Regions from separate parts of the Bradyrhizobium xenonodulans genome, predicted to be linked through region 1. Evidence: predicted binding sites of a transcription regulator. Region 1 holds the regulator's gene; each other region holds the start of a gene.

What was found. The regulator HrcA, encoded in region 1, represses chaperone genes, less so after heat shock. The targets are predictions, from matches to a motif close to GTTAGCACTCNCNNNNNGNGAGTGCTAAC.
Region 2: a site for HrcA is predicted at 1,667-1,695, ahead of I3J27_RS05740 (co-chaperone GroES). Genes of this name have one in related genera too.
Region 3: a site for HrcA is predicted at 1,813-1,841, ahead of I3J27_RS24230 (co-chaperone GroES). Genes of this name have one in related genera too.

Annotation. Positions count from the first base shown of each region.
Region 1 covers NZ_CP089391.1:167,988-172,548, forward strand. Annotated here, with positions in the region: gene I3J27_RS00780 (hypothetical protein) at 1-882, shown strand, start outside; gene pncA (bifunctional nicotinamidase/pyrazinamidase) at 986-1,708, shown strand; gene grpE (nucleotide exchange factor GrpE) at 1,775-2,380, opposite strand; gene hrcA (heat-inducible transcriptional repressor HrcA) at 2,477-3,565, opposite strand; gene rph (ribonuclease PH) at 3,734-4,447, shown strand; gene rdgB (RdgB/HAM1 family non-canonical purine NTP pyrophosphatase) at 4,459-4,561, shown strand, end outside.
Region 2 covers NZ_CP089391.1:1,214,728-1,219,288, reverse strand. Annotated here, with positions in the region: gene I3J27_RS05750 (protein phosphatase CheZ) at 1-747, shown strand, start outside; gene I3J27_RS05745 (hypothetical protein) at 950-1,471, opposite strand; gene I3J27_RS05740 (co-chaperone GroES) at 1,787-2,083, shown strand; gene groL (chaperonin GroEL) at 2,194-3,822, shown strand; gene I3J27_RS05730 (hypothetical protein) at 3,966-4,561, shown strand, end outside.
Region 3 covers NZ_CP089391.1:5,083,280-5,087,840, forward strand. Annotated here, with positions in the region: gene I3J27_RS24215 (NupC/NupG family nucleoside CNT transporter) at 1-387, shown strand, start outside; gene I3J27_RS24220 (cupin domain-containing protein) at 523-1,050, opposite strand; gene I3J27_RS24225 (usg protein) at 1,218-1,505, opposite strand; gene I3J27_RS24230 (co-chaperone GroES) at 1,885-2,199, shown strand; gene groL (chaperonin GroEL) at 2,245-3,885, shown strand; gene lepB (signal peptidase I) at 4,004-4,561, opposite strand, start outside.

The DNA.
Region 1 (4,561 bases):
GCCCTCGCCGCCGACGCCGTTTTCCCGCCCGGCCTGCGGCTCGGCATGGCGCCGCTGGTCGGGCTCACCACGGCCAAAACCTTTCCGGGTTTCGAGAGCGAGGACGGCAGCGTCAAGGTGCTGATCACCGAACTGCCGCCGGCCGCCTATGGCGAGGTCGTGGGCGCCTTCAATGCCAATCCCGCGGGCACCGCCGGCATCAAGCAGGACAAGATCGAGACCCCCGCGGGTCTTGCCTATTTCACCACCGAAAGCGGCAAGGCCGGCGATACCCCGGTGAAGCGCTATTCGATGATCGTGCCGGGCGCCGGCTTCTCCGGCTATGTCGCGGTGCAGATCCCGGAGAATGCGACCAAGATCTACACCGATGAAGCCGTGCGGCAGATGTTTGCCAGCGTCACCACCCGCAAGCAGGTCTCGGCCGAAGAGCAGATCGCGCTGATGCCGTTCAAGATCACCGATCTCGCCGACTTCAAGGACATCCGCACGCTGGCGCCGGGCTCGAGCATCATCCTGGCCGACGGCAACGAGAGCTCAGGCTATGAATCGAAGCCGTTCATGATCCTCGGCCTGATCGGCGCCACCCCGCAAGCCGCCGCCGACCGCGCCCGCTTCGCCCAGGAGGCCGCGCTCCAGATCCCCGGCGTGCGCGAATCTCGCGTCACCATGTCGGAGCCGATCCGCATCAACGGCCAGCAGGGCTTCGAGACCCGGATCGACGGCGTCAGCGGCAAGGAAAAAACCCCGGTGACGGTGGTGCAATGGATCCGCTTCTCCAGCGGCGCCTCGCTGCGCATCATCGCCAGCGCCCCGCGCGACCAGTGGCCCGCCGCCTTCACCCGCTTCCGCGCCGTGCGCGACGGAATTCAGCCGAAGGGCTGAGCCCGAGCGCTGGACAGAGCCGGCTGCATTTTCGGGCTTCTGTTCGCGCACAAGCAGAATTAGGCTTCGTCTCCGTTGGGTTCATCCTGGAGGGAGGCGAACGATGCTGGATCGGCGACAAATCTTGACCGCGCTTGGGACGAGCGCTCTCGTAGCCCTCGGGCCAACCGCACTTCTGGCGGCAGCACCGATCAAGCCGGACGATGCATCCGCGCTGCTCGTGATCGACGTGCAGAACTGCTTCCTGCCGGGCGGCAGCCTCGCGGTGAAGGAAGGCGAGCAGGTCGTGCCCGTGATCAACAAGATCTCGAAAGCGTTTGCGAACGTGGTGATGACGCAGGACTGGCACACGCAAGGCCATATCTCGTTCGCCTCCGTGCACGCCGGCAAGAAGCCGTTCGAGACGGTCGATCTTCCCTACGGCAAGCAGGTGCTGTGGCCCGACCATTGCGTGCAGGGCACCGATGGCGCCGCGCTGTCGAAGGACCTTGCGATCCCGCATGCCGAGCTCATCATCCGCAAGGGCTTTCACAAGGACGTCGACAGCTACTCGGCCTTCCTCGAGGCCGACGGCAAGACCTCGACGGGCCTTGCCGGCTACCTCAAGGGCCGCAAGATCAAGCGCGTCTTCGTCGTGGGATTGGCGACGGATTTCTGCGTCGCCTGGACCGCACTCGACGCGCGCAAGGCGGGCTTCGACGTCTATGTCGTGGAGGACGCCTGCCGCGGCATCGACACGCAGGGTTCACTCGCGAAAGCCTGGGCCGATATGGCCAAGGCCGGCGTGAAGCGGATTCAGTCCGCGGATATCGCGGTGAGCGCGTAAGGCAACTGCCAAACCCTCATGGTGAGGAGACGCGCGCGAGCGCGCTCCTCACAGGATGAGGGCCGCTCAGTTCGACTCGTTGCTGTTGGCGGCGGCAGCCGGTTTCGCGCCGCCCTTGGCGACACCGACCAGAGCCGGGCGGAGCACGCGCTCGCCGATGGTGTAGCCGGCCTGCATGACCTGCACGACGGTGCCCGCGGGCACCGACGCATCCGGCACCTCATACATCGCCTGCTGGAAGTTCGGGTCGAACTTCTGGCCCTGCGGATCGAATTTCTTCACGCCGTGCTTTTCCAGCGCGTTGAGCAGCGAACGCTCGGTGAGCTCGACGCCCTCGATCAGCGAGGTCAGGCCGGGATCGGCCGCGGCCCGCGCCTCGGCCGGAACGGCATCGAGCGCGCGCTGGAGATTGTCGGCGATGTCGAGCACGTCGCGGGCAAAGCCGGTGATGCCGTAGAGCTTGGAGTCGGCGACTTCCTTGCTGGTGCGCTTGCGCAGGTTCTCCATCTCGGCCAGCGTCCGCAGCATGCGGTCGCGCGCCTCGGCGACTTCCTTCTGCAACGTTTCGACCGAGCCCGGCTCCGGATCGTCGGGCATGATGTAGGGTTTCGACACCACGGGCTCGCCGGTCGGCGCGGTCGTGTCTTCGGGCTGCCGGTCTTGATCGGTCATCGACTCTCTTCTCGAACTCGTCTCAAGGGATTGTTGGCCCGGATATCGTGCCTAAGCTTACGAAAATCAAGCGCCCGTGATCGGAGGAAACGCCGGTCAGCCCCCCAAAAGGCGGCTGACGATGCGGGCGGCGTAGTCCACGGTCGGGATCACGCGGGCATAATTCAGCCGTGTCGGCCCGATCACACCCAAAACACCGACGATATGGCCGGCGGCATCCCGATACGGCGAGATGATGGTGGAGGAGCCTGACAAGGAAAACAGCTTGTTCTCCGAACCGATGAAAATGCGCACGCCTTCCGCGGTTTCGGCCCTGCCGAGCAGGTCGATCACGCCGCGCTTGGTCTCGAGGTCGTCGAACAGAAGGCGCACGCGCTCCAGATCCTCCAGCGCATGCAGATCCTCGAGCAGATTGGCGTGGCCGCGGACGATGAGCTGGCGGTCCTCGTTCTCGCCGCCGGACCAGCTCGCAATCCCGGCCGAGATCACCTTTTGCGTCAGTTGGTCGAGCTCGGCACGAGCCTCCCCGAGCGCGGTCTCGAGCTCGAGCCGCGCCTCGGCCAGTGTGCGGCCGCGGATGCGCGCATTGAGGAAATTGCCGGCCTCGGTGATCGCCGAGGAGGGAACTCCCGGCGGCAGCGACAGCACGCGGTTTTCGACCTGGCCATCCTCGCCAACCAGGATCACCAGCGCCTTCTCCGGTTCCAGCCGGACGAATTCGATGTGCTTCAGCCGCGCATTGGATTTCGGCGTCAGCACCACGGCCGCGGCGCGCGTGAGGCCGGACAGCCGCGTCAGCGCCTGGTCCAGCGCCGCCTCGACCGATTGCGCGTGCCCGACGGTGGCAAGCTGGCTCTGGATCGACTGCCGCTCGGGCTCGGTGAGATCGCCAACCTGCATCAAGGCATCGACGAAGAAGCGCAGGCCGAGTTCCGTCGGCAGCCGGCCGGCGGAGGTGTGCGGGGCGTAGATCAGCCCCAGCTGTTCCAGATCGGCCATCACATTGCGGACGGAGGCCGGCGACAGCGGCATGGCGATCAGCCGCGAGATATTGCGCGAGCCCACCGGCTCGCCGGTCGCGAGATAGCTTTCGACAATTTGACGAAAGATGTCGCGAGAACGCTCGTTGAGCTGGGCGAGGCCTGCGCGCGGCGCGATCAGATGGATCGGATCGTGATGGGCCACAGACGATAACTCCTCTCAGATGCTCATAATTTGTCCATCCCCGAGGCTTCTGACAAGCGTGGCGTTTGCGGGGTGGAAAACCGGGGGTGAAAAAGCCTTGTCCTCCCCACTCACCCCCCCTACAAGCACCGCGAACAGCCCTTTTCCGAGAGTTTTGGAGGATTCCCCATGCGGCCAAGCCGCCGTGCGCCCGACGAATTGCGCCCCGTGACGCTGGAGCGCGGCGTGGTCAAATATGCGGAAGGCTCCTGCCTGGTGAAATTCGGCGACACTCATGTGCTGGTGACAGCCACGCTGGAGGACCGCCTGCCGCCGTGGCTGAAGGGCCAGGGCCGCGGCTGGGTCACCGCCGAATATGGCATGCTGCCGCGCGCGACCTCCGAACGCACCCGCCGCGAAGCCTCTGCGGGCAAGCAGAGCGGCCGCACCGTCGAGATCCAGCGCCTGATCGGCCGCTCGCTTCGCACCATCGTCGACCTCGAAGCCCTCGGCGAGCGCCAGATCACGGTCGATTGCGACGTGCTCCAGGCCGACGGCGGCACGCGCACGGCCTCGATCACCGGCGCCTGGGTCGCGCTCGCCGATTGCATCGGCTGGATGAAGGCGCGCAACATGGTCAAGGCCAACGTGATGCGCGACAACGTCGCCGCAATCTCCTGCGGCATCTACAACGGTACCCCCGTGCTCGACCTCGACTATGCCGAGGATTCGGAAGCCCAGACCGACGCCAATTTCGTCATGACCGGCGATGGCCGCATCATCGAGGTGCAGGGCACCGCGGAACGCGAGCCGTTCACGCAGGACGAGTTCCTTGCGCTGATGGCGCTGGCACAGAAGGGCATCGCGCGTCTGGTGGACTTGCAGAAACTGGCTGTCGCGTAGTCAATAGGCCCATGCACCGCCGAATCACCGGAAAGCTCGTCATCGCGACCCACAATCCCGGCAAGCTCGCCGAGATAAAGGAGCTGCTCGCGCCTTACGGCGTCGAGGCGGTGT
Region 2 (4,561 bases), 1.0 Mb from region 1:
ATTGTCGGCGAGATGCCCAGCCCCGAAATGATTGAGGAGGCTGCGCCCATGCATAGTGAAATCATGGCAGAGCTGCGTGCGATCCGCGCCCAGATGGCGAAGGGTGGCGCACCTGTGCCCCTGTCCGGCAGCGCAGCGATGGCGGCGATCGACGCTTCCACGGCCCAGGAGCTTTCCGACGCACGCACGATGCTCGAGACGTACCGGGCGCAGATCGAGCAGTGCGAGAAACTGAAGATCGAGCTCGATCTGATCCACGACGCCATCGACCGCACCAAGCGCGAAATCGCGACGCTGCACGGCAAAAGCTTCGATGGCGCGGAGATGGCCAAGGTCAATGGCGAGCTCGGCGCAGTCGTCGGCGGCACCGAGCAGGCCACCCAGCAAATTCTCGAAGCTGCCGAGTCGATCGACCAGGCTGCCAGCGCGATGTCGAAGGTGCAATCGGCCGACCAGCAGAAGCGGCTCGCCGACGACATCCAGGAACGCGTCATCTCGATCTTCGAAGCCTGCAACTTCCAGGACCTGACCGGCCAGCGCATCAGCAAGGTCATGACCACGATGAAGTTCATCGAGCAGCACATCAATGCGATGATGGACATCTGGGGCGGCGTCGACGCGATCAAGTCTCACGTCCAGCCGCAGGTCGACAACCGCAGCGAGGACGACAAGCTCCTCAACGGCCCCAAGCTCGCCGGCGACGTCGGCCATGCCTCGCAGGACGACATCGACGCACTGTTCGACTGATCGGACGGCGACAGACAGAAAAACAAAACGCCGGCGAGAGCCGGCGTTTTTTGTTTTTGAGCCCCCTCCGCTGTCATCGTCCGCGAAGGCGGACGATCCAGTATTCCAGAGACGGCAGTGATTGAGCCGAGAAGCTGCGGCGTACTGGATGCCCCGCCCCCGTGCGCAATTGCGCACTACGCGGGGCATGACGAAAGAGAGGCTACGCCCTCGGCGCGCAGCGGACGTAGACCATGTTGCCGTAGCGAGTGGCGGCGTCCTTGTCGATGAAGCGGGTGATCAGGACGCGGCCGTCGAAGGAGACGATCTCACGGTCCTGCTCGCCGGGAGTGGGACCGGCCGGGCCGATATAGTTCTTGCCGCTGGGCGAGCCCTTCAGCCGCAGTTCCTGCGGCGTCGCCTGGTCGGCGAGATGCATGATCACGCCGCCGGAGGAACCTGCGGTGATCACGTAGGGATTCTTGCACTGGGCGCGGGCCGCCGCCTCGGTCCGGGCGCGGTCGGCCGGGTTCTGGAACGAGGCCAGGCCCCAGCGGCCGACGATCTCGTCGGCACGGATGCTCGCCGGCATTTCCGGACCGGTCCCGGGCTCGGCCTCGGGCGGCGGCGAAGACGACGAGAACGACGGCAGGCTCATGCCGCCGCCGCAGGCGCCCAGCAGCAGCGCCAGGCAAGAAGCGGCCGCCAGATTGGCGACCGTGCGCGCGTGAGCCGAACTGATCATGGCATTCCCCCGAACAAGACCATGGCCGCACCCCTCCCGCAGCCAAGCGCAAAACCGCCGCCGGAGCAATGACGTCCTTTGATACGCCGGCGCCCCGATCGAGTTTCCAATGCCACCATCCTATATCCGCCTCACCAATCGCTTAACCACCTTTGCTTGACAGGATCGCGGCCAAGCCATATTTCCGGGCGCACTATTAGCACTCGGAAAGCCCGATTGCTAAGCGCGCCGTTCGATCCTCGGAAAGGGGGTGGACGGAAGCGCCGCCCCACCCACTTCCACTAATTCCGAAGCGAGCCTCCAAAGGGAAACGTCATGGCTAAATCCAAATTTCGTCCGCTGCATGACCGTGTCGTGGTCAAACGTATCGACGCCGAGGAAAAGACCAGGGGCGGCATCATCATTCCGGACACCGCCAAGGAAAAGCCGTCCCAGGGCGAAATCGTCGCCGTCGGCCCCGGCGGCCGTGACGAAGCCGGCAAGCTGATCCCGATCGACCTCAAGATCGGCGACCGCGTGCTGTTCGGCAAGTGGTCGGGCACCGAGGTCAAGATCGACAACGAAGATCTCCTGATCATGAAGGAGTCGGACATCATGGGCGTTCTGGCCTAAGGCCGCCTGCCTGAACAGCCGCTGAATGTCATGCCCGGATCGCGGAGGTCCGGGCATCCATCATTCCGAACCAGCGTCAGACACATCACGAAACACAGGGAATTGCAGACATGGCTGCCAAAGACGTCAAGTTTTCCGGAGACGCGCGCGATCGCATGCTGCGCGGCGTCGACATTCTCGCCAACGCCGTCAAGGTGACGCTCGGCCCGAAGGGCCGCAACGTCGTCATCGAGAAGAGCTTCGGCGCGCCCCGCATCACCAAGGACGGCGTCACCGTCGCCAAGGAGATCGAGCTCGAGGACAAGTTCGAGAACATGGGCGCCCAGATGGTGCGCGAGGTCGCCTCCAAGACCAACGACCTCGCCGGCGACGGCACCACCACCGCGACCGTGCTGGCCCAGGCCATCGTGCGCGAAGGCGCCAAGTCGGTTGCCGCCGGCATGAACCCGATGGACCTCAAGCGCGGCATCGACATCGCGGTCGCGGCCGTCGTCAAGGACATCGAGAAGCGCGCCAAGCCGGTTGCGGCGTCCTCCGAGGTCGCCCAGGTCGGCACCATCTCGGCCAACGGCGATGCCGCCATCGGCAAGATGATCGCGCAGGCGATGCAGAAGGTCGGCAACGAGGGCGTCATCACCGTCGAGGAGAACAAGTCGCTCGACACCGAGGTCGACATCGTCGAGGGCATGAAGTTCGACCGCGGCTATCTGTCGCCCTACTTCGTCACCAACGCCGAGAAGATGACCGCCGAGCTCGAGGACGCCTACATCCTCCTGCACGAGAAGAAGCTGTCGGGTCTGCAGGCCATGCTGCCGGTGCTCGAAGCTGTGGTGCAGTCGGGCAAGCCGCTCGTCATCATCGCCGAGGACGTCGAGGGCGAGGCGCTGGCCACCCTGGTCGTCAACCGCCTCCGCGGCGGCCTGAAGGTCGCCGCCGTCAAGGCGCCGGGCTTCGGCGACCGCCGCAAGGCCATGCTTGAGGATCTCGCGATCCTCACCGGCGGCCAGCTCATCTCCGAAGATCTCGGCATCAAGCTCGAGAACGTCACGGTGAAGATGCTGGGACGCGCGGGCAAGGTGGTGATCGACAAGGAGAACACCACGATCGTCAAGGGCGCCGGCAAGAAGCCGGAGATCGAGGCCCGCGTCGGCCAGATCAAGGCGCAGATCGAGGAGACCACCTCGGACTACGACCGTGAGAAGCTCCAGGAGCGCCTCGCCAAGCTGGCCGGCGGCGTCGCGGTGATCCGCGTCGGCGGCGCCACCGAGATCGAGGTCAAGGAGAAGAAGGACCGCGTCGAGGACGCGCTCAACGCCACCCGCGCCGCGGTGCAGGAAGGCATCGTCCCCGGCGGCGGCGTGACGCTGCTCCGCGCCAAGAAGGCGGTGGGCCGTCTCACCAACGCCAATGCCGACGTTCAGGCCGGCATCAACATCGTGCTGAAGGCGCTGGAAGCTCCGATTCGCCAGATCTCCGAGAACGCGGGCGTGGAAGGCTCGATCGTCGTCGGCAAGATCCTGGAGAACAAGTCCGAGACCTTCGGCTTCGACGCCCAGACCGAGGACTATGTCGACATGATCGAGAAGGGCATCATCGATCCGGCCAAGGTGGTCCGCACCGCCCTTCAGGACGCCTCCTCCGTGGCCGGCCTGCTGGTCACCACCGAGGCCATGGTCGCCGAGATGCCGAAGAAGGAAGCTTCGCCCGCGATGCCCGGCGGCGGCATGGGCGGCTTCTGAGCCGTCCGTTCCGTGACAATGTTGCGAAGGCCGCCTCCGGGCGGCCTTCTTTTTTGCCGACCCTGCCCTTTCGCTTTCCGATTCAACCGGCGGCCAAAACCCACTACGGTGGCGCCAGATTCGATTGCTTGGGGATTTCGTCGATGCGCGCGCTTCTGGTTTGCCCGACAGCTCTTTTGGCCGCCCTGCTCGCCGTGTCCCCGCATCCCGCATCCGCCCAGATGAAGCTGTCGCCCAAGGCCACGGCGCCGGGCGGGCCGGAAACGCGCTATTTCACCTCGATCGACGGGTTGATGGACGGCAATGCCGACGTGATCCTGAAAGAGACGCGGCAGGGCAAGACGGTGACGGCGGCCGTGCTCGATGTCTGCTATCCTGTCGCGAAGAATTCCGACCGCAAGGACCGCTTCGTCGTCAATCTCCAGGTCGCGGGCCAGAACCTGACGGGCACGACGCAGAGCCTCGGTGAGAAGTCGCCGGTGAGCGTCAAGCTGCTGCGCAAGCAGTCCGGGGACAATTTCGAATTCCGCGGCCAGATCAGCATCGGTTCGGTGGTGACCGAGGTCACCTCGCCCGACAATTCCGATCTCAGCGAGAAGGAATTTCAGGACAACCAGACCTCCGACGACGGCATCACGCCGCAGCCGAAGGATTTCACCGACGTCTCGCCGGAGGCGATCGCGGTCAAGGTCAAGCTGGATGCTGCGACCGAGTTCCTGAAGAGCCTGAAGGGCCAGGA
Region 3 (4,561 bases), 3.4 Mb from region 1:
TTGCCCGAGATCGGCGGCGCCACAATCTCGTTGCAGCGTCTACTTGGACTTGTGATGGCGCCGGTGTGCTGGCTGATGGGATTGCCCTGGGACCAGGCGGTGACGGCTGGCAGCCTGATGGGCACCAAGACGGTGCTCAACGAATTGATCGCCTATGTCGACTTCTCGAAGCTCGCGCCCGATGCGCTCGATCCGCGCTCCCGCCTGATCATGCTCTACGCCATGTGCGGCTTCGCCAATTTCGCCAGCCTCGGCATCATGATCGGCGGCCTCGGCGTCATGGCACCGGAGCGGCGCGAGGAGATCAACGCGCTGGGGCTGAAGTCGATCGTGTCGGGGACGCTGACGACGTGCCTGATGGGCGCGGTGGTGGGGGTGTTGTCGTAGGAAGTCTCTCCGCCGTCATTGCGAGCGAAGCGAAGCAATCCAGAGATCTATCTGCGGAGATAGTCTGGATTGCTTCGTCGCAAGAGCTCCTCGCAATGACGAGGGGTGAGACGTTCGCGCCCTTCCCGACAGAGCCTACGCCTTCAACTCCACCGTCTTGAACTCCGCCGGCAGGATCACCTCCAGCAGCTCGACGTCATCCGAATAGTCCAGAATCATGTGCTTGATCTTCGGCGGCTGGGTCCATGCGCTGCCTTCCTTCATCAGGGTCTCGCCCTGGCCGTCCATGTAGGTCTTCACCCAGCCCTTGAGCACATAGACCATCTGGAATTCGACGTCGTGGAAGTGCAGCTTCGACACTTCGTTCGGATCGCAGGGACCTTGCAGCCGGATCACGTGCGCTTGCGCGAGGCCGTGGCTGGCTTCGGCGATGCCGAGGTCGCGGTATTTTGCGTAAGTCCGCAGGCCGTCGGCTTTGAAATCTTCCTCGCGGTGATGGCTGATGGCGATGCGCTGCTTCGGGCGGGCGGGTTTCCTTGGAGCAACAGTGCGCGCCTTCGATTTCACGGCCTTGCGTGCGGACGATCGCGTCGCCGCCTTGGCGCCACTCCGCTTCTTCACCGCGGTTTGCGCTGCGCTGCGCGATTTTGTTTTCTTGGCCATGGGCGGCCTCCCGTTGTTGTTATGGCGAGAGGCTAGCATGGAAACAGGTCTTGCAGGGTGGGCAAAGCGGAGCGTGTCCACCATTCCAAATGCAATCGCATAGAGATGGTGGGCACGGCGCGCGAAGTGCGCGCGCCTTTGCCCACCCTACGAGAGCGGTGCTTTGGTCAATGCAGCCGGAACACGCCGTCCACGGCGCGCAGCTCGGCCGGCTTGATCAGCTTGGAATGCGCGACGGTCACCGCAAACAGCGGGCCGTCGAGCTTCTCCTGCCAGAAGGCCAGGAAGTCGGTCAGCGCCGGGAATTTCGGGAAGAGATCGTAGTTCTGCCAGACATAGGTCTGCAGCAGCGAGGGATGATCCGGCATCCGGTAGAGAATTTGCGCCGTCGTCAGCCCGTAACCCAGCACCTGTTTCCGGAAGTCGTCGGAAACCACCCCAACCCGCGAGACCATGCCAACCTCCTTTTCAGGAGCGCATATTCAGGGTGGCTTTCCGGTACGCTGCTTACGAGCCACCCGGCAACGATGCGCTCACATGAGAGAAATGTGACGCAAACTGACAACCCATCTCAAGCCCAAAAGTTTAACAAGCTGTTGAAATTCAATGCGTTAGCAGCAGATGGGGCTCCGTGCTAATACGGGCCGTCAAACCCGGTTAACGATGGTAAAGGAATTTGGCAGGCCGGCCTGCCGAGTGCTTATTTTTCTGCTAGAAGCCCTTGCTCCCGCAAAATTCCTGGCTTATCTCAGCTGTGCCCATGCTGGCACTCGCTGGCATGGACTGCTAACAATTCCGAAATCATCAACCCGAGCAATTGCTTAGGAGGACTGCATGAAATTCCGTCCGCTTCACGACCGCGTCGTGGTCAAGCGCATCGACGCAGAAGAGAAGACCGCTGGCGGCATCATCATTCCCGACACTGCCAAGGAAAAGCCCTCCCAGGGTGAAGTCGTCGCCGTCGGCCCGGGTGGCCGCGACGAGGCCGGCAAGCTGATCCCGATCGACCTGAAGGTCGGCGACCGCGTGCTGTTCGGCAAGTGGTCCGGCACCGAGGTCAAGATCGACAATGTCGATCTCCTGATCATGAAGGAAAGCGACATCATGGGCGTCCTCGACGTCCCCGCTTCCAAGAAGAAGGCGGCCTAAGCGCCCCTCTCTCCCTCCCGTCAAATTACCTAAGGAAAATTTCAGATGGCAGCCAAAGAAGTCAAATTCTCGGTTGAAGCGCGCGACAAGATGCTGCGCGGCGTCGACGTTCTCGCCAACGCGGTGAAGGTCACGCTCGGTCCGAAGGGCCGCAACGTCGTCCTCGACAAGTCGTTCGGCGCTCCCCGCATCACCAAGGACGGCGTCACCGTCGCCAAGGAGATCGAGCTCGAGGACAAGTTCGAGAACATGGGCGCCCAGATGGTGCGCGAAGTCGCCTCCAAGTCCGCTGACGCCGCCGGCGACGGCACCACCACCGCCACCGTGCTCGCTCAGGCGATCGTGAAGGAAGGCGCCAAGTCGGTTGCCGCCGGCATGAACCCGATGGACCTCAAGCGCGGTATCGACCTCGCGGTCGAAGCCGTCGTTGCGGACCTCCAGAAGAACTCCAAGAAGGTCACCTCGAACGACGAGATCGCCCAGGTCGGCACCATCTCGGCCAACGGCGACGCGGAGATCGGCAAGTTCCTCGCCGACGCCATGAAGAAGGTCGGCAACGAGGGCGTCATCACCGTCGAGGAAGCCAAGTCGCTCGAGACCGAGCTCGACGTCGTCGAGGGCATGCAGTTCGACCGCGGCTACATCTCGCCCTACTTCGTCACCAACGCCGACAAGATGCGCGTTGAGATGGACGACGCCTACATCCTCATCAACGAGAAGAAGCTCTCCTCGCTGAACGAGCTGCTCCCGCTGCTCGAGGCCGTGGTGCAGACCGGCAAGCCGCTGGTCATCGTCGCCGAGGACGTCGAAGGCGAGGCCCTCGCCACCCTGGTCGTGAACCGTCTGCGCGGCGGCCTGAAGGTCGCGGCCGTCAAGGCTCCGGGCTTCGGCGATCGCCGCAAGGCCATGCTGCAGGACATCGCGATCCTGACCGGCGGCCAGGCGATCTCGGAAGATCTCGGCATCAAGCTCGAGAACGTCACGCTCAACATGCTCGGTCGCGCCAAGAAGGTGATGATCGACAAGGAGAACACCACGATCGTCAACGGCGCCGGCAAGAAGGCCGACATCGAGGCGCGCGTGGCCCAGATCAAGGCGCAGATCGAGGAAACCACCTCGGACTATGACCGCGAGAAGCTCCAGGAGCGTCTGGCCAAGCTCGCCGGCGGCGTCGCGGTGATCCGCGTCGGCGGCGCGACCGAGGTCGAGGTGAAGGAGCGCAAGGATCGCGTTGATGACGCGATGCATGCGACCCGCGCAGCTGTCGAGGAAGGCATTGTCCCGGGCGGCGGCGTCGCCCTGCTCCGTGCCTCCGAGCAGCTCAAGGGCCTGCGCACCAAGAACGACGACCAGAAGACCGGCGTCGAGATCGTGCGCAAGGCGCTGTCGGCTCCCGCTCGCCAGATCGCGATCAACGCCGGTGAAGACGGCTCGGTGATCGTCGGCAAGATCCTGGAGAACAAGACCTACGCCTACGGCTTCGACAGCCAGACCGGCGACTATGCCGACCTCGTCAAGAAGGGCATCATCGACCCGACCAAGGTGGTCCGTACCGCGATCCAGAACGCAGCCTCGGTTGCAGCTCTGCTGATCACCACGGAAGCCATGGTCGCCGAGCTGCCCAAGAAGGGCGGCGCAGGTCCCGCGATGCCCCCGGGCGGCGGCATGGGCGGCATGGACTTCTGATCCAGCCACCTCGAGAACTACGAAACCCCGGCAGCGATGCCGGGGTTTTTGTTTCTCCCTTCGTCTTCCGGGGCGCGCGGAGCGCGAGCTCGCAATGACGGGATCGGACAGCTTCGCCTCACCACACCTTCCCCAGCCGCTCCATGTGCGGCTCGCCGTCTTCGTCGAGCGACCAGAAGATTCGCGTCACCTTGCCGACCAGATTGTCCATCGGGATGAATCCCATCGCCGACATCATGCGGCTATCGGAGGAATTGTCGCGGTTGTCGCCGAGCACGAAGAAATGGCCAGGAGGCACCGTGAAGACGCCGGTGTTGTCCAGAAAACTGTTGTCGACGCAATCGTAGGTCTCGTAGGACACGCCGCTCGGCAGCGTCTCGCGCCAGCTCCTGACCTTGAGGTCGCCTCCACAGGCGGTGCCGGCGAGCGTCTCTTTCAAGGCGACGCGCGTCACCGCACGGTCGTTGAGGAAGAGCTGGCCCTGCCGCATCTGGATGCGGTCGCCGGGCAACCCGATCACGCGCTTGACGTAGTCGACCGAATTGTCCTTCGGCGTCCGGAACACGACGATGTCGCCCCGCTCGGGCTCGGCGGCCAAGACGCGGCCCGAGATCCAGGACGGCGCGAAGGGGAAGGAATAGCGGCCATAGCCATAGGCATATTTCGCGGCGAAGAC